Regions from separate parts of the Cedecea sp. NFIX57 genome, predicted to be linked through region 3. Evidence: predicted binding sites of a transcription regulator. Region 3 holds the regulator's gene; each other region holds the start of a gene.
The links. Region 3 encodes PurR, which represses purine synthesis genes. Its sites were predicted from a motif close to CANGCAAACGTTTGCNTG; they were not measured.
Positions count from the first base shown of each region.

Region 1 (5,910 bases), on a different contig from region 3:
ATGGCTGCGCTGTCGTTCGGCCATTTACCTGCGCTCTTTGTGCCATCAGGCCCGATGGCGAGCGGCTTACCTAACAAAGAAAAGGTTCGCATTCGCCAACTTTATGCGGAAGGCAAAGTTGACCGCCTTGCGCTGCTGGAGGCGGAAGCCGCCTCTTATCACGCGCCGGGGACCTGCACCTTCTACGGCACGGCGAATACCAACCAGATGGTTGTTGAGTTTATGGGCATGCAGTTGCCGGGGTCGTCGTTTGTTCAGCCTGATGCAGAGTTGCGTCACGCGCTGACGGACGCAGCGGCGCGCCAGGTCACTCGCCTGACCGGCAACGGCAACGAATGGATGCCTCTCGGGAAAATGATCGACGAGAAAGTGGTGGTGAACGGCATTGTTGCACTGCTGGCTACCGGCGGCTCGACTAACCACACCATGCACCTTGTCGCGATGGCTCGCGCTGCCGGGATCATTATTAACTGGGACGACTTCTCCGAGATCTCCGAAATCGTGCCGCTGCTGGCACGTTTGTATCCAAACGGCCCTGCCGACATTAACCACTTCCAGGCGGCGGGCGGCGTGCCGGTGCTGATGCGTGAGCTACTGAAAGGTGGCCTGCTGCATGAAGACGTTAACACCGTGGCCGGTTTTGGCCTGCATCACTACACCATGGAGCCGTGGCTCGACAACGGCCAGCTTGCCTGGCGTGAAGGCGCCAGCGAGCCACTGGACAGTGACGTTATTGCCACCATGGAAAAACCGTTCTCCCGCCATGGCGGAACTAAAGTGCTGAGCGGGAATCTGGGCCGGGCGGTGATGAAAACGTCAGCGGTACCGGTAGAAAATCAGGTTATTGAAGCCCCGGCGGTGATTTTTGAAAGTCAGCATGACGTATTGCCCGCTTTTGAAGCAGGCAAACTGGACCGTGATTGCGTTGTTGTCGTCCGCCATCAGGGGCCAAAAGCGAACGGCATGCCAGAATTGCATAAACTTATGCCACCGCTTGGAGTATTATTGGACCGCTGTTTCAAAATTGCTCTGGTGACAGATGGAAGACTGTCCGGTGCCTCTGGGAAGGTGCCTTCCGCAATCCATGTTACCCCGGAAGCATATGACGGCGGGTTGCTGGCGAAGGTGCAGGATGGCGACATGATTCGCGTCAACGGCCAAACGGGCGAGCTGACATTGCTGGTCGATGAAGCCGTACTTGCGGCACGCACTGCTTATCACCCGGATCTCAGCGCCGAGCGCGTAGGGACCGGTCGGGAGTTATTTGGCGCATTGCGCGAACAGCTTTCGGGCGCTGAACAAGGCGCAACCTGCATTAAATTTTAAGCCCGTGGCAGCACTGCCCCGGAACAGATTAAAAGTGGCTAAGAGGCGCTCAGATGAAAAATTGGAAAACTACGGCAGAACAAATCCTGAAAACTGGCCCGGTTGTGCCGGTCATTGTTGTTAACAAGCTGGAACATGCTGTGCCGATGGCGAAAGCCCTGGTAGCCGGTGGCGTCCGCGTGCTGGAAGTCACGCTGCGTACAGCTTGTGCTATCGATGCCATTCGTGCGATTGCAAAAGAAGTGCCTGAAGCGATTATCGGCGCGGGTACCGTGTTGAACCCACAGCAGCTTGCGGAAGTGACCGAAGCGGGCGCGCAGTTCGCCATCAGCCCGGGCCTGACCGAGCCGCTGCTGAAAGCCGCGACGGAAGGCACTATTCCTTTGATCCCAGGCATCAGCACCGTTTCAGAACTGATGCTGGGGATGGACTACGGCCTGAAAGAGTTCAAATTCTTCCCGGCAGAAGCTAACGGTGGCACTAAAGCGCTGCAGGCCATTGCCGGGCCGTTCTCTCAGGTACGTTTCTGCCCAACCGGCGGCATCTCTCCGGCTAACTACCGCGATTACCTGGCGCTGAAAAGCGTGCTGTGCATCGGCGGTTCATGGCTGGTGCCGGCGGATGCGCTGGAAGCGGGCGATTATGACCGCATCACTAAGCTTGCCCGCGAAGCGGTGGAAGGCGCTAAGCTGTAAGCCATAAAAAAGCCCGCAGTACGCGGGCCTAATGATTCAGTCGCTCTCATTTGAGGGCGATTTTTTTATCCTTCAATTTTTACCTGTGCAGCTGACGCCACGGCTCTGGAAACTGCCTCATCGACGCTATTCCCGGTAGCCAACGCCACGCCCATACGGCGTTTACCTGCGATCTCCGGCTTACCAAACAGGCGAACCTGTAAACCGCCGCCCAGCGCAGCGCCTACATTGCTGAACTTGACGTTGTCGCTATGCAGCTCTGGCAGGATCACCGCCGATGCAGCAGGGCCATACTGACGAATGTCACCGATGGGCAGGCCGAGGAAGGCGCGAACGTGCAGGGCAAACTCAGACAGATCCTGCGAAATCAACGTCACCATGCCGGTGTCATGCGGGCGAGGGGAGACTTCACTGAAAATCACCTCATCGCCGCAGACAAACAGCTCAACGCCGAACAGGCCGTGGCCGCCCAGGGCGGTAACCACTTTTTCAGCAATCTCTTTCGATTTTGCCAGCGCGATGTCGCTCATCTGCTGCGGCTGCCAGGACTCACGGTAGTCGCCATCCTCCTGACGGTGGCCGATAGGTGCGCAGAAATGCACGCCATCAACGGCACTGATGGTTAGCAGGGTGATTTCAAAATCAAAATTGACCACGCCTTCGACGATGACGCGGCCTTTGCCAGCCCGTCCGCCAAGCTGTGCGTATTCCCAGGCTTTAGCCAATTGATCTGCGGTGCGGATGAAACTTTGACCTTTGCCGGAGGAGCTCATCACCGGTTTAACGATGCACGGCAAACCAATTTCCTGCACGGCCTGGCGGAAAGCGTCTTCACTGTCGGCGAAGCGGTAGCTGGAAGTGGGCAATTGAAGTTCTTCTGCGGCCAGGCGGCGGATCCCTTCGCGGTTCATGGTGAGTTTGGTGGCGCGGGCGCACGGCACCACGCGCTGGCCCTGGGCTTCAAGCTCCAGCAGGGCATCGGTAGCAATGGCTTCAATTTCAGGAACGATATAATCGGGCATTTCGGCGGCGACAAGCGCTTTTAGCGCTGCGGCATCCAGCATGTTAATCACGTGGCTGCGGTGCGCGACGTGCATCGCTGGTGCATTTGCATAGCGATCGACGGCGATAACTTCGACCCCGAGGCGCTGACACTCAATGGCCACTTCTTTACCCAATTCACCGGAGCCCAGCAGCATAACTCGCGTAGCTGCCGGGCGCAGAGCAGTTCCCAACGTTGACATGTGATTTAGCCTTAACAAAGAAAAAGACCGTGGAAGTATAAACGAAAACGTTTGCGTTGGCAGCGGCTTTCCGGCTTGTGTGATAAAATGAATATCGATATACTGGATAAATAAACAGGTAAAGCGGAGCTGCAAAATGGCGGTCGAGATTAAATATGTTGTGGTGAGAGAGGGACAAGAAAAAATGGCCTTTGCCAGTAAAAAGGATGCTGACGCTTACGACAAAATGCTGGATCTGGCTGAAGTCCTCGGCGACTGGCTGCAGCAAAGCCCGATTGCGCTGGATGAAGGCCAGAGCGATACCCTGGCGATGTGGATGGCGGAAAACAAGGATCTGCTGGCGGGGGTGCTGAAAAACGGCAAGCTGCCAGAGCCTGAAGTAAGCCAGTCTGAGCCAGATGTGGAATCTTCTGTGGCTGAGCAGTCGCCAGCGGCGGAAGACAACGTCAGCGAGCACCCCGGACGTAAGCGCACCAAAGCCGCGTGATACGTTGCAGCAGTAAGCGCCGGGCAGCCGGCGCGATTCTTTTCCCATCTTTAGCGCTGTCCGACGTTTCTTGACGTCCTGTGACCTACTCTCGACGAGTTAAGTCAACAGAGGGTTTCGTCATGAATAACTGGTTACAGCAGCTTCAGTCGCTCCTGGGGCAATCTACTTCCCCTCAATCTTCACAGCCTGCAGCCGGTAATGGCCCTGAAGGGATCGGTAAACTTCTGGTGCCGGGGGCGCTGGGCGGATTAGCCGGATTACTGCTGGCGAGTAAGTCGTCCCGCAAACTGTTAACAAAATACGGCACCAGTGCGCTCCTGGTCGGCGGCGGTGCGGTGGCCGGAAGCGTGTTATGGAACAAATACAAGGCACGCGTCCGTGAGAATCAGCCTGCATCAGCGGGTTATGATCATTCGCACTCGTCGGTTGATGTTCGTACCGAAAGATTAATTACCGCGCTGGTTTTTGCTGCCAAAAGCGACGGGCATATTGATGCAAAAGAGCGTCAGTTTATTGAGCAACAGCTGCGTGAAGTCGGCATCGACGGCGAAGGCAAAGCGCTTGTCGAACGAGCTATCGACAGGCCGTTAGATCCTCACCAGCTCGCGCAAGGGGTGAGAAACGAGGAAGAAGCGCTCGAGCTTTATTACCTAAGCTGTACGGCTATCGATATCGATCACTTTATGGAACGTAGCTATCTGAGCGCTCTGGGCGATGCGCTAAATATACCGCCGGATGTCCGCTCCGGTATTGAGCAAGATATTCAGCAGCAAAAACAACCGCTCGCGGTTTAATCCTCCTGCAATCATCCTGTGCCGGGTTTCTCCCGGCATTTTCTTTTAATCCTTCATGTTCCGCTTGCAAGCCCGGCTGAATTTGCCACCCTTACGGGGTGTTAAACGGAAAATGATGAAAGTGATGCCGCCAAAAGCCAAAAAAATACCTCACGCTATGATGCTGCATGGCGATACCCGCACGGATAACTATTACTGGTTGCGGGATGATGACCGCGCCGATCCCGATGTGCTGAAATACCTCGAGCAGGAAAATGATTACGGTAAAAGGATCATGGAGAGCCAGCGCGCGCTGCAGGATCAATTGCTCAACGAGATGATCGCTCGCGTTCCGCCTCATGATGTTTCCGCCCCCTATGTGAAGAACGGCTATCGCTACCGCCAGGTTTATGAAAAGGGTAATGAGTACGCGATATATCAGCGGCAATCTGCGGTCAGAGAAGAGTGGGCCGAGTGGGACGTGCTGCTGGATGCCAATCAGCGCGCTGCCCACAGCGAGTTTTACACGATGGGCGGGTTTGCTATTACGCCGGACAATACCGTGATGGCCCTGGCGGAGGACTATCTCTCTCGCCGTCAGTTCGGCATTCGTTTGCGTAATTTGAAAACCGGAAACTGGTACCCGGAGCTTTTGGATAACGTCTCGACCAGTTTTGTCTGGGCAAATGACTCCGCCACGCTTTATTACGTGCGCAAGCATCCCAAAACCTTACTGCCTTATCAGGTCTGGCGGCACACGCTGGGTCACCCGGTGGCCGATGACCAACTGGTGTATGAAGAAAAAGATGACGCTTTTTACGTCAGCGTGCACAAAACAACCTCCCAGCATTTTATTGTCATCCATCTTGCCAGCGCGACGACGAGTGAGGCTTTGTTATTGGATGCCGAACTGGCAGACGCCGAGCCGCAAGTTTTTGCCCCGCGCCGGAAAGATCATGAATACACTGTCGATCACTACCAGCATGGGTTCTACATTCGTTCCAACAAAGACGGTAAAAACTTCGGGCTCTACCGCTGCGTCGTGCGGGACGAAAAACAATGGGAAACGCTGATTGCCGCAAGGGAACAGGTCATGCTTGAAGACTTTACGCTGTTCCGCGACTGGCTGGTGGTTGCCGAGCGCCAGCAGGGGTTGACCAGCCTGCGTCAGATTAATCGCCATACGCGTGAGTCCACGGGCATCGCTTTTGACGATCCAGCCTATGTTACCTGGCTTGGCTACAACCCTGAGCCGGAGACCTCGCATTTACGCTACGGCTATTCTTCGATGACCACGCCGGATACGCTTTTCGAACTGGATATGGACAGCGGTGAGCGCCGGGTTATCAAGCAAACCCAGGTTGCCGGTTTTGACGCTAACA
Region 1 covers NZ_FXAS01000002.1:250,442-256,351, reverse strand. Annotated here, with positions in the region: gene edd (phosphogluconate dehydratase) at 1-1,326, shown strand, start outside; gene kdgA (bifunctional 4-hydroxy-2-oxoglutarate aldolase/2-dehydro-3-deoxy-phosphogluconate aldolase) at 1,380-2,021, shown strand; gene purT (formate-dependent phosphoribosylglycinamide formyltransferase) at 2,087-3,265, opposite strand; gene B9Y90_RS02590 (YebG family protein) at 3,402-3,752, shown strand; gene B9Y90_RS02585 (tellurite resistance TerB family protein) at 3,875-4,549, shown strand; gene ptrB (oligopeptidase B) at 4,674-5,910, shown strand, end outside.
Region 1: purT (formate-dependent phosphoribosylglycinamide formyltransferase) is a predicted target of PurR. The motif match lies at 3,306-3,323, and genes of this name have one in related genera.

Region 2 (5,910 bases), on a different contig from region 3:
GGCGGTTTTCGAGGATTAAATCTTCTAAAAGCGATCGGCGTTGCAGAATTGCCCCATAATGAGGCAATCATTTTGTGATGCACCGCAGCAGTGCATCACTTATGTTCGCCCCAGCGGATGAACAGGTCTTCAGGCAGCTCGAGGTCAAACTGATCCAGCACCCGGTTGACCGTCTGGTCGACAATATCCTGCAGCGTTTGTGGGCGATGATAAAACGCCGGCACCGGCGGCATGATCACCGCGCCCAGTTCAGACGCCTGGGTCATCAGGCGCAGGTGCCCGAGGTGCAGCGGCGTTTCACGAATGCAAAGCACCAGCGGGCGGCGCTCTTTAAGCACCACGTCCGCCGCACGGGTCAGCAGCCCGTCCGTATAGCTGTGTACGATGCCGGACAGCGTTTTAATCGAGCACGGCAGAACCGCCATCCCCATGGTCTTAAACGAGCCAGAGGAGATGCTGGCGGCAATATCACGAGAGTCATGCACGACATCTGCCAGCGCCTGAACATCGCGCAACGAGTAATCGGTTTCCAGCGCCAGCGTCTGACGCGCCGCATTGCTCATCACCAGGTGGCTTTCTACCTCGGGCAACTGCTGCAGGATTTGCAGTAAACGCACCCCATAAATGGCGCCACTGGCTCCGGAAATACCGACGATCAGTCGTTTCATTGAATTTGCCCCTAAGAATATCTGGGCTGACTTTGCCGCAAGATGAGACGGGATGCAAGGCTGGCCGGGCGGGGAGGTGAAGGAAGAACGTGCCTCTCCCCTTTGCAGGAGAGAGGCTAAGGCTGATTAGCCTTCGTTGTGCATCTCTAAGTTTTCCACTTCGTTCTGACGCGCCAGCGCTTTGGAGTCGTCGTTACGCAGGGATTCGAGATACTGCAGGTATTTGTGGTCAACGTCTTTTGTCACGTAGATGCCGTTAAAGACGGAGCATTCGAACTGGGTGATATCCGGGTTTTCCACGCGTACCGCTTCGATCAGATCGTCCAGATCCTGGAAAATCAGGCCGTCGGCGCCGATGATCTGGCGAATTTCATCCACTTCGCGACCGTGAGCAATCAGCTCATTGGCGCTTGGCATGTCGATGCCGTACACGTTAGGGAAGCGAATTTCCGGCGCCGCAGATGCCAGGTAAACTTTTTTGGCCCCAGCTTCACGCGCCATCTCGATAATCTGCTCCGAGGTGGTGCCACGCACGATGGAGTCATCCACCAGCAGCACGTTCTTGTCGCGGAATTCAGCGCGGTTGGCGTTCAGCTTACGGCGCACGGATTTACGGCGCAGCTGCTGGCCCGGCATGATAAACGTGCGGCCCACGTAGCGGTTTTTCACAAACCCCTGGCGGTACGGTTTCTCAAGAATGCGGGCGATTTCCAGCGCGATGTCGCAGGAGGTTTCTGGAATCGGAATGACCACGTCGATATCCAGGTCTTCCCATTCGCGGGCAATTTTCTCGCCAAGTTTTTTACCCATCTCAACGCGCGCGCTGTAGACGGAGATCTTGTCGATAAAGGAGTCCGGGCGAGCAAAGTACACGTACTCGAACAGGCAAGGATTGCTGACCGGGTTGTCGGCGCACTGGCGGGTGAACAGCTGGCCTTTCTCGGTAATGTAGACCGCTTCGCCCGGCGCGATATCACGCAGGAATTCAAAGCCCAGGGTGTCCAGCGCCACGCTCTCGGAGGCTACCATGTATTCGGTGCGGCCATCGCCCAGATCGCGTTTGCCGATCACCAGCGGGCGGATACCGTTCGGGTCGCGGAAGGCGACCATGCCGTGGCCGATAATCATCGCTACGCAGGCGTAAGCGCCGCGAATCTGGCGGTTAGTGGCTGCGATAGCGGCAAAAATGTTGTCGGCTTCCAGCGGATAATGACGGAAGTTATCCAGCTCACTGGCAAAGATATTGAGCAGGATTTCAGAATCAGAGGTGGTGTTAATGTGGCGGCGCTTTTCTTCAAACAGCTTTTTGCGCAGCTCGTGGGCATTGGTCAGATTACCGTTATGCGCCAGCGTAATCCCGTAAGGCGAGTTGACGTAGAAAGGCTGAGCTTCAGAAGCGCTGGAACTGCCGGCGGTGGGGTAACGCACGTGGCCAATACCCATATTCCCCTGCAGACGCTGCATGTGACGGGCTTCAAACACATCGCTCACCAGGCCATTCGCTTTACGCAGACGGAAGCAATTTAACGCGTCGATGGTGACGATGCCTGCGGCATCCTGGCCACGGTGCTGAAGCACCGTTAACGCATCATAAATCGACTGGTTTACCGGCATGAAACCGGCGATACCGACAATACCGCACATGTTGTCTTTTCCTCATTAAGCCACACCCCCCGCTACGATTAGCGGGGCAAGAAACTTGACGAGCTTTGCAGATAGTCAAAGAACCATCTGATGATGAAACTGAATTGCGGGATAAGCTGCGACTTTTGCCAGTCATCGCTTTTTGAAAAACCGGTAAAGGTATCCAGGAAGAACAGAATGGCGGAGACGATCAGTACGCCACGCAAGGCGCCAAAGCAGATCCCCAACACCCTGTCTGTACCCGACAGGCCGGTTTTTTGCACCAGTGCGCTAATCACATAATTGACTATCGCACCGACAATCAGCGTCGCGATAAACAGCACCGCGATAGCTATCCCATTACGTACCAGTTCGTCTTCAAAGCCAGTGAACCAGACTGACAGATAAGTGTAGTAATGACTGGCGACAAAGAAAGCACATCCCCAGGTCACAAGCGATAACGCTTCCTTCACAAACCCACGTATTACGCTTACCAGACAAGAAAAACCGATAACCGCAATGATGGCGTAATCTATCCAGACCATGAAAAAATCTCGTGATAAATTGCCCTGACGTCCAGTTCGGGGCGAATTCTAACAGAAAAAGAAAACGTTTGCGTAGGGATTTCCTTCCCCCGCGTAAATAAATAATGGCGTTGAAAAAAGCATCAACGCCATTAAAAAAGTGCCTGTTTTGCCTTCACTCCAGTGGAGAGAAGCGACGATGTGCCGTCGTTTTTCCCCTCACCCTAACCCTCTCCCCAGAGGGGCGAGGGAACAGCATGGTGCGATATTTTTCCCTTCACCCGAACCCTCTCCCAAAAGGGGTGAGGGAATAGCTCAGTGCAATCTCTTTCCCCCTCTCCCTTCCAGGGAGAGGGCCGGGGTGAGGGTCAGGCCACTAGCGCGGCGAGTAATTCATCACCACGCCGTTCAGGCCAGAAAGCGAATTCAGCTCGCCCAGCGAAGACTTCAGCTTATCCTTCGAGGCATCCGGCCCGACCAGAATACGGGTAATTTTCCCCTGCACAGGCGTGGTCGGCGAGGTGTAAACCTTGAACCCGGCCCCGCGCAGTTTACCAACAATTTCATTCACTTTGTCCGCATTTTTCAATGCGCCAAGCTGCACCACATAGGCTTGCCCGGTCGGTGCTTTGTCGGCTGGTTTTTCCGTCTTCGTCGGTTGTTCTGAGGCCATGGCAAGCTGCTGCCCGGTGTTATCATTGGCGGCAGGTTTAGGCTGCGGTTTTTCCACCGGCTTAGGCTTTGGTTTTTCCTGCACGGGCTGCGGCTTAGGCTGTTCGCGCGCGACAGGCACTTCGTCAACGCCCGCCGAGCCTTCATTCGGGATAGCCCCGCTGTTCAGCCCTGGCGGTACCGAAGCGCCCGCCCTTACCTCTTCCGCCGCGCCTTCCGGCGGCTGCGCTGGCAGAGCCTGAGTAGCCGCTGGCAGCATATCTGGCTCGTCACTGTCCCCTGGTTTTGGCACCAAAGGAATGGCGGCGAACTCGTCCTGATAATGTTTTTTCTGCCCGTCCAACAGACCCGGCAGCACAATAACGCCCAGTGCGACCAGAATAATGGTTCCGACTAATCGGTTTTGAAACTTACTCGCCACCTGCTCTCCCCGCGTCCAGTACTTCCATTACATGGGCCACCGTGTGGAACGAACCACACACCAGCACGGTATCTTCGGCCGTCGCTTCCGCCATGGCTGCATGCCATGCATCCGCCACGGTTGCAAATGTTCTGCCGTGACCAAGATGAGCCATAAGCTGCTCTGCGCTTGCGCCTCGCGGCCCTTCCAGCGGAGCACAATACCAGCTATCGACCTGAGGCGACAAACAGGCAAGCGTTCCGGCTATGTCTTTATCGTGTAGCATGCCAATCACCGCCAGCACGCGTCCCTGTTTTGGTAACACTGCCAGGCGACCCGCAAGATAAGCCGCCGCATGAGGATTATGGGCAACATCAAGAATCACGCGTGGTGCCTGAGACACAATCTGGAAGCGCCCCGGCAGCGTGGCATGCTCAATGCCATAGCGTATCGCGTTTTCACTCACGTTCAGTTTGCTGGCACGTAAAGCAGCCAGCGCCGTGGCGGCATTGGGCTGAGGAACCAACGGCAGCGGCAGGTTTTTCAGCTCGCCATGTCCGTCCCGGAATGTCCAGCCAGTGGCACTCACCTCATAATCCCAGTCAACGCCGCGACGCATTAGCTGTGCGCCCTTCTCCCGCGCCACATCGGCAATTGTCTGCGGCATATCCGGCTCACCCACAATCGCCGGATTATCTCGACGGAAAACGCCGGCTTTTTCGCGGCCAATGCTCTCACGATCCGGGCCAAGCCAGTCGGTGTGATCGAGCGCGATGCTGGTCACCACGGCCACATCGGAATCCACAATATTGGTGGCATCCAGACGCCCGCCAAGGCCGACCTCAAGAATTACCACGTCTACCGCCTGCTGTTTAAACAATAGCAAGGCCGAGAGCGTTCCGTATTCAAAATAAGTTAAGGAAATATCTTCGCGAGCGGCCTCTATTTCGGCAAACGAAGCGGTATGCAGGCCTTCAGGCAACTCTTCGCCCTGAATGCGAACGCGCTCGGTGTAACGCACCAGATGCGGGGAACTATAAACCCCTACGCGATAGCCATCGGCCATCAGCACGGTTTCAAGCGTACGGCAGGTTGTGCCTTTCCCGTTCGTACCCGCCACGGTGAAAACAGTAGGCGCAGGTTTCAGGACATCGAGCTTGCGCGCAACGTTGCTGATGCGCTCAAGGCCCATATCGATAGTGGTGGAATGAAGGTTTTCAAGATAGCAAAGCCACGTGGCCAGGGGCGACGTGGCTTGAGGAATAAGGTCTTTGTCCATGATGCCCACTTAACATGCACATAAAGAAAAGGGCAGAACCTGCTGGCCTGCCCTTAGTTGCGAATCAGGCCTCTTGACCCTGTTCCGGTGCTGGCGGAACCACAATCGGTTCACGCGGGGCTTCCGGATTTGGCGCCGGCAGATTCATAAACTTCGCCAGAATGCTCGCCAGTTTCAGGCGCATTTCCGGACGACGAACGATCATGTCGATAGCACCTTTTTCGATCAGGAACTCACTGCGCTGGAAGCCCGGCGGCAGTTTCTCACGAACGGTCTGCTCAATAACGCGTGGACCAGCAAAGCCAATCAGCGCTTTCGGCTCGGCGATGTTCAGGTCACCCAGCATCGCGAAGCTTGCGGAAACGCCGCCCATGGTTGGGTCAGTCAGCACGGAGATGTATGGCAGACCGCGTTCCTGCATTTTTGCCAGCGCAGCGCTGGTTTTCGCCATCTGCATCAGCGACATCAGCGCTTCCTGCATACGCGCCCCGCCGGAAGCGGAGAAGCAGACCATCGGGCAGTTGTCTTCCAGCGCCTGCTCAACGGCACGAACAAAACGCGCGCCAACTACGGAGCCCATTGAACCGCCCATAAAGGCGAACTCGAAGGCCGCAGCCACAACTGGCATACCGTGCAGGGTGCCTTTCATGACAACCAGCGCGTCTTTCTCGCCGGTCTCTTTCTGTGCGCTAACCAGACGATCTTTGTACTTCTTGGAGTCACGGAACTTCAGCAAATCTTTTG
Region 2 covers NZ_FXAS01000001.1:118,802-124,711, reverse strand. Annotated here, with positions in the region: gene B9Y90_RS00625 (UbiX family flavin prenyltransferase) at 96-668, opposite strand; gene purF (amidophosphoribosyltransferase) at 795-2,312, opposite strand; gene cvpA (colicin V production protein) at 2,351-2,836, opposite strand; gene dedD (cell division protein DedD) at 3,192-3,908, opposite strand; gene folC (bifunctional tetrahydrofolate synthase/dihydrofolate synthase) at 3,898-5,166, opposite strand; gene accD (acetyl-CoA carboxylase, carboxyltransferase subunit beta) at 5,231-5,910, opposite strand, start outside.
Region 2: cvpA (colicin V production protein) is a predicted target of PurR. The motif match lies at 2,894-2,911, and genes of this name have one in related genera.

Region 3 (5,910 bases):
AGTAACCGCAGGAATATTGCATGTGCTTATCCAGCATCCTGCTGAACAGATCGTTGCCAAGATCGTAATGCTCTTTGCCGACTATCCATGCGCGTTTTTTAGACTGTAGGTTAACCAGTCTTGCGGCTGCAATACGCAGGGTATCTTTGAAATGGTGGGGGAGCTGGTTTTCCAGCCCGGCACGCAAGACTTTGGTGAAAAAGATATCCAGCCGTTCGCATTCCCACCAGCCGTCCATATAGCTTTCGCCAAGGCCGAGAGAACCTTCCTGCAGAACGCGTTTAAAAAAGTCCGGATTTTTGACCTGAATATCAAAGGGGTTTGGGCCGTTGAGGGTGATGCCTGCCCGGCTTAGCATTTCATTTGCGATACGATACCATTCGTTATCTCGTACGCTCACTTCTTCTATACACGATGAACTCATAGCTTCTCCATCACCTTGTTGTGATCAGAACCTTAAAACAGCGTAGACGCTATTCACGGCTTGTGAGAACTCTCACGGAAAATTCCGCGTGCCTGATATCCGACGTAGAACAGAGAAAGGGGGGATTCTCCCTTACTGAAAGGCCATCCATGGAAAAACGGAAGCGCTCCGGCTTCCGCAAAAATAAAATTGATAAGGCTTATAGTAGAACCGCAATTACTATAAGCCCGTTTAATTGAGTGTTCAATGAAATATTGTTAGCAAGCTAATCACACAACATTCACATTATCATCTAGGTTACTGTGCGCTGGACAACTCGCTGTGGCCCTTGCTTTGTGCTTCATGACGGGCCGAGTGCTGCAGGGCATAACCCAGACCGGCAAGCAGAATTGTTGCCAGCATCACGCTGGTGGTGGTCAGCAGTGGAGTCGTCACCAGCCAGGAAACCATTAAGCTTGCCAGGAAGCAAAGCCCAAGCTGCAGAGTGTTTTGCAGCGCTGCGGCTTTCCCGGTTGCCTGTGGGAAAGGCAGCAGGGCCGAGGCTACCACAATAGGGTAGATGGCACCGTTCGCCGCGGCCATCACGCAAAACGGAATAAGCAGTAGCGTCAGGTTAGCATGTCCGCTCACCGCCACACCCCAGGTTGCTACCACGCTCAGAGCATACAAGGTCAGCAGCCACGGCAGCAGCTGTTTGCCGTTCCACTTTTGCAGCGCGCTGCGGCAGCCATAGCCGCCGATCAGGAAGGCGACCGTTTGCGGCATATAGCTCAGGCCAATTGCCGCTGGGCTGTAACCCATCTCATTCAGGATAAACGGCGAGCCGGTGAGCCAGGCGAAAAAGCTGGCTGAGCAGGCGGCGTAAATCAGTACGTTGCCGCCGTAAACGCGGGAACGTAATAAAGAGAAGAAGCTGACCTTATTGTCCTCAGTTTGCTCGTGGTGCTGCGTCCGGGGCTTGAGGCGCAGCGTAGGGATCATCAACAGCAAAGCGACAGCAAACAGCACGGCGAAAATCGCCTGCCATTCAAAATGGTTCAGCAGCCAGCTGCCTAGCAGCGGGGCCAGCGCCGGGGAAAGCCCGACCAGCGGCATGATGGTGGCAAAAATGCGACCAGCACGGTTGGCGGGGTAATAGTCAGTCACCAAAGCCTGCCAGCTAACGGCTGCCGAACAGACGCCCACGGCCTGAATAAAGCGCAGCACCAGCAGTGTGGTGGCATCCTGCACCCAAAGCATGCCGATACAGCCGATGGCAAACATAGCCAGGCCAATCAACAGCACGGGTTTTCTCCCGAAGCGGTCGGAAAGCGGGCCCCACATCAACTGGGCAAAAGCAAAGCCGGCGAGGAACAGGCTCAGGCTGGCGCTTACCGCAGAGGCGGTGGTGCCCAGATCTTGTTGAATGGCGGCGAAGGCGGGCAGGTACATGTCGGTGGCCAGGAAGCCCAGCACGCTCAACCCCGCGAGCCAGATAAGAAATCCCTTTGATGGTTGCATATTTCACTCTTGATTTTGATAGCAGGTTAACGGGGCAGGAGTCTACGGAGTGCAAAACCGCTTGTGAAACGCTAATATTTGCGAGTTGAATTCAAATTTTTTGCAGGCAAAAACATGTGGTCTGAATATTCACTGGAAGTGGTTGATGCTGTGGCTCGAAACGGCAGCTTTAGTGGCGCGGCCCAGGAGCTGCATCGCGTGCCCTCTGCCATCAGCTACACGGTGCGTCAGCTTGAAGAGTGGCTGGCCGTGCCGCTGTTTGAACGGCGTCACCGGGACGTTGAGTTGACCGCCGCCGGGGCGTTTTTTCTCAAGGAAGGTCGGTCTGTTATCAAAAAAATGATGGCAACGCGCCAGCAGTGTCAGCAGATAGCTAACGGCTGGCGCGGGCACTTGTCCATTGCGGTAGACAATATTGTTAAACCTGAACGTACCCGCCAGCTGGTGCTGGATTTTTATCGTCATTTTCCGGATATCGAATTACGCATTTCTCAGGAAGTGTTCAATGGCGTGTGGGACGCGCTGGCGGACGGACGGGTTGAGGCGGCGATTGGCGCCACGCAGGCGATCCCGGTCGGGGGGCGCTATGCGTTTCGGGACATGGGCGCGCTTAGCTGGCGCTGCGTGGTGTCTGCCGCTCATCCGCTTGCGCAACGGGAAGGTATTATTCTGGATGACGACATTCGTCCCTGGCCGTCCCTTGTGCTGGAAGACACATCCCGTTCTCTGCCCAAGCGTATTACCTGGCTGCTGGACAACCAGCGCCGGGTGGTGGTGCCGGACTGGGCGTCCGGGGCGGATTGCCTGATGGCAGGATTATGCATTGGCATGGTGCCGACGCACATTGCCCAGCCGTGGCTCGTCAGGGGCGACTGGAAGGAGTTAACGCTGGAAAACCCGTTCCCGGACGCGGCCTGCTGCCTGACGTGGCGGCAAGATGATGCCTCGCCCGCGCTGAGCTGGTTGCTGGATTATTTGGGCGACAGTGAGACGATGAATCAGGAGTGGCTGCAGGAGCCGGGTAACATACTTCCGGCTCCCGAAGAGGCTTAGCGGCGGTAATCGCGGAACGGGCCGTCGGCCACCGAGCGGCGTTCAATCAGACGCGGATGGACTTCAATCGTCTGCGACTCTTCGCGCTTATTAATGATGCGGTCGAGCAGCATGTTAAAGGCCGTTTCGCCCAGGCGCTCTTTCGGCTGGTGGATAGTGGTCAGCGCCGGAGAGAAATAGCGGGCGTTGCGCACGTTATCGTAGCCGATGATAGAAATGTCCTGCGGCACGCGCAGCCCCATTTCGTCCGCGGCGCAAATAGCACCCATCGCCATAATATCGCCGCCGCAGAAAACGGCAGTAGGGCGATGCGGTTGATTAAGCAGTTGCTGCATGGCGCGGTAACCGGACTCTGGTTCGAAATCACCCTGAACCACCCAGTTATCCGGCACTTTGATATTGGCTTCTTCAAGCGCCTTCAGGAACCCTGCATGGCGGCCGCCGCCGGTGTTACGCTCCAGCTGACCCGGGATAGCACCGATATCGCGATGGCCACGTTCAATCAGGTAGCGGCCTGCGAGGTAGCCGCCGTGGAAGGCGTTATCAACTACGGAGTCGGTAAAGTCGGCACGAGCTTCGCCCCAGTCCATCACTACCATAGGAATATGGCGGTACTCTTCCAGGGTTGAAAGCAGCGTATCAGGGTATTCGGAGCACATGACCAGCAGTCCGTCTACGCGCTTTTGCGCCATCATGGACAGGTACGCGCGCTGCTTTTCAAAGTTATTGTGCGCGTTGCCCAGAATCAGGGTGTAGCCCTTGGCGAAACAGCTGTTCTCAACGGATTCAATAATTTCCGCAAAATAAGGGGCTTCGCTTGAGGTGGCGAGCAGGCCGATAGATTTGGTGTGGTTGACCTTCAGGCTGCGCGCCACGGCGCTCGGCGAATAGTGCAGCTCTTTGATGGCCGCCCAGACGGCGTTGCGCGTCTCTTCCGCCACAAAACGGGTCTTGTTAATGACATGTGACACAGTGGTGGTGGAAACGTTTGCGCGCTTCGCTACGTCCTTAATCGTTGCCATTAGATGTCACTCCAGACCATATCGTAAACTCCTGATAACTCATGTGTTAAACGTTTGCCTTCGCTAACTCCTGGGGCAACACGTTGGTTGCAGGCCTGTCGGGGATGCGACATACAGCGGGAGGAGGGCGTTGCCGGGCGATACGCGGTAAATTAGCGAAGGATTTTGGCTTATCCCGGGGCAAAGTGGAAGAGGGAAAACCGATATCTGTGCAAATCCAGCAGGATTTTTATCGCTAATTGTGGGAAAATCACCCCACATACACTTTGTAGGGAAATAAAAGGAGCTTACGATGAGTACCGATCTGAAGTTTTCCGTGGTGACGACGGTTATCGTGCTGAGTCTGATTGTTGCCGGGGCGCTTACTGCCGTTCTGCACTGATTTACAAAGGGCCGCGAAAAGCGGCCCTTCTCTTAAACAGAAGAAAAGCGTTGCTTCCCTCCTTCGTATTTAACCGCTAAACATCAGCCCGCCAGGTTTTGCGCAACAAATTCCCAGTTGACCAGCGCCCAGAAATGGTCGAGATAGACCGGGCGCGCGTTGCGGTAGTCGATGTAGTAAGCGTGTTCCCACACGTCCACGGTCAGCAGCGGTTTTGCTCCGGTTGTGAGCGGGGTGCCTGCGTTAGAGGTCGAGACGATAGCCAGGCTGCCGTCGCTATTTTTCACAAGCCAGGTCCAGCCGGAGCCAAAGTTTTTGATGGCCGCTTCGGTGAACTGCTTTTTAAAGGCTTCCACGCTGCCAAAGGCGTGATTGATGGCGGCCAGCACGTCACCGGTCGGCTCCCCGCCGGCATTCGGCGCCAGGCAGTGCCAGTAGAACGTGTGGTTCCAGACCTGAGCCGCGTTATTGAAGATCCCGCCGTCAGATCCTTTCACAATCTCTTCCAGCGTTTTGCCTTCAAACGGGCTGCCTTTGATCAGATTATTCAGGTTAGTGACGTAGGTCTGGTGATGTTTGCCGTAATGGTATTCGAGGGTTTCGGCTGAAATATGCGGTGCCAGCGCATCTTTGGCATAGGGCAGGGCGGGTAGTTCGAACGACATGGCTTCACTCCTTGTTATTTTGTTTCACAATATAACTACAATTTGTGTAGTTATAAGGTTAGCAAATTACAGCTGAGTGAAAAAGCCAAATGAAACAACAAAATAAAACAGCCCGTTGCCGGGCTGTTAACATTTTAATCAGTTTTATTAGTCCTAAAGGGCGCGGAGAAGATTAACGAATAGTTTTCGGCGTCATCACCCGGCGAGCACCCACGTAGTGGCGCTGCCAGTAATCTTCGCTGAGGGAGGTGATCTGAATATCGCGACCGCTGCGCGGGGACTGAATAAACTTCCCGTTGCCGACGTAGACACCAACGTGATCGGCGGTGCCACGGCCCTGGGTACGGAAGAACACCAGGTCGCCGCTTTCCAGTTCACCGCGGTCAACGGAAGAGGCATCACGCAGGTGATACATTTCGTTGGCGGTACGCGGAATACGGATATTGACCAGATCTTTATAGGCGTAATAAATCAGCCCGCTGCAGTCGAAACCGGTGCGCGGGGAAGTGCCACCCCAGCGATACGGTTTACCAATTTGCCCCATCAGCTTGTTCATGGCCGTTTTTTGCGCTTTCTGCACGCGCACTTTATGCGCCTGCGCGATGGTCAGATTTTTTTCCGACTTCACCTTAACGCACTGCTTTTTATGCCCTTTACGATGGGTGCATTTTTCAGTGTAGGCAACGGTAGCGGAGGCTGGCTGTACGGCTAATTTCTGCGAGGTTTTTTTACTGCTGGTTTTAGCGAGGGTGCTGCTTTTGCCTGTGGTGGTGCGTTTAGCCACTTTGGCTTTTGCCGGCGAGGCGTCTTTTTTACCGGACTTCTTTTTGGTGGAGGCTGTGCTGACCTTCGGTTTTGCTTTCT
Region 3 covers NZ_FXAS01000026.1:62,798-68,707, forward strand. Annotated here, with positions in the region: gene cfa (cyclopropane fatty acyl phospholipid synthase) at 1-424, opposite strand, end outside; gene punC (purine nucleoside transporter PunC) at 722-1,924, opposite strand; gene punR (DNA-binding transcriptional activator PunR) at 2,039-2,977, shown strand; gene purR (HTH-type transcriptional repressor PurR) at 2,974-3,999, opposite strand; gene cydH (cytochrome bd-I oxidase subunit CydH) at 4,292-4,381, shown strand; gene sodB (superoxide dismutase [Fe]) at 4,465-5,046, opposite strand; gene B9Y90_RS19615 (C40 family peptidase) at 5,219-5,910, opposite strand, start outside.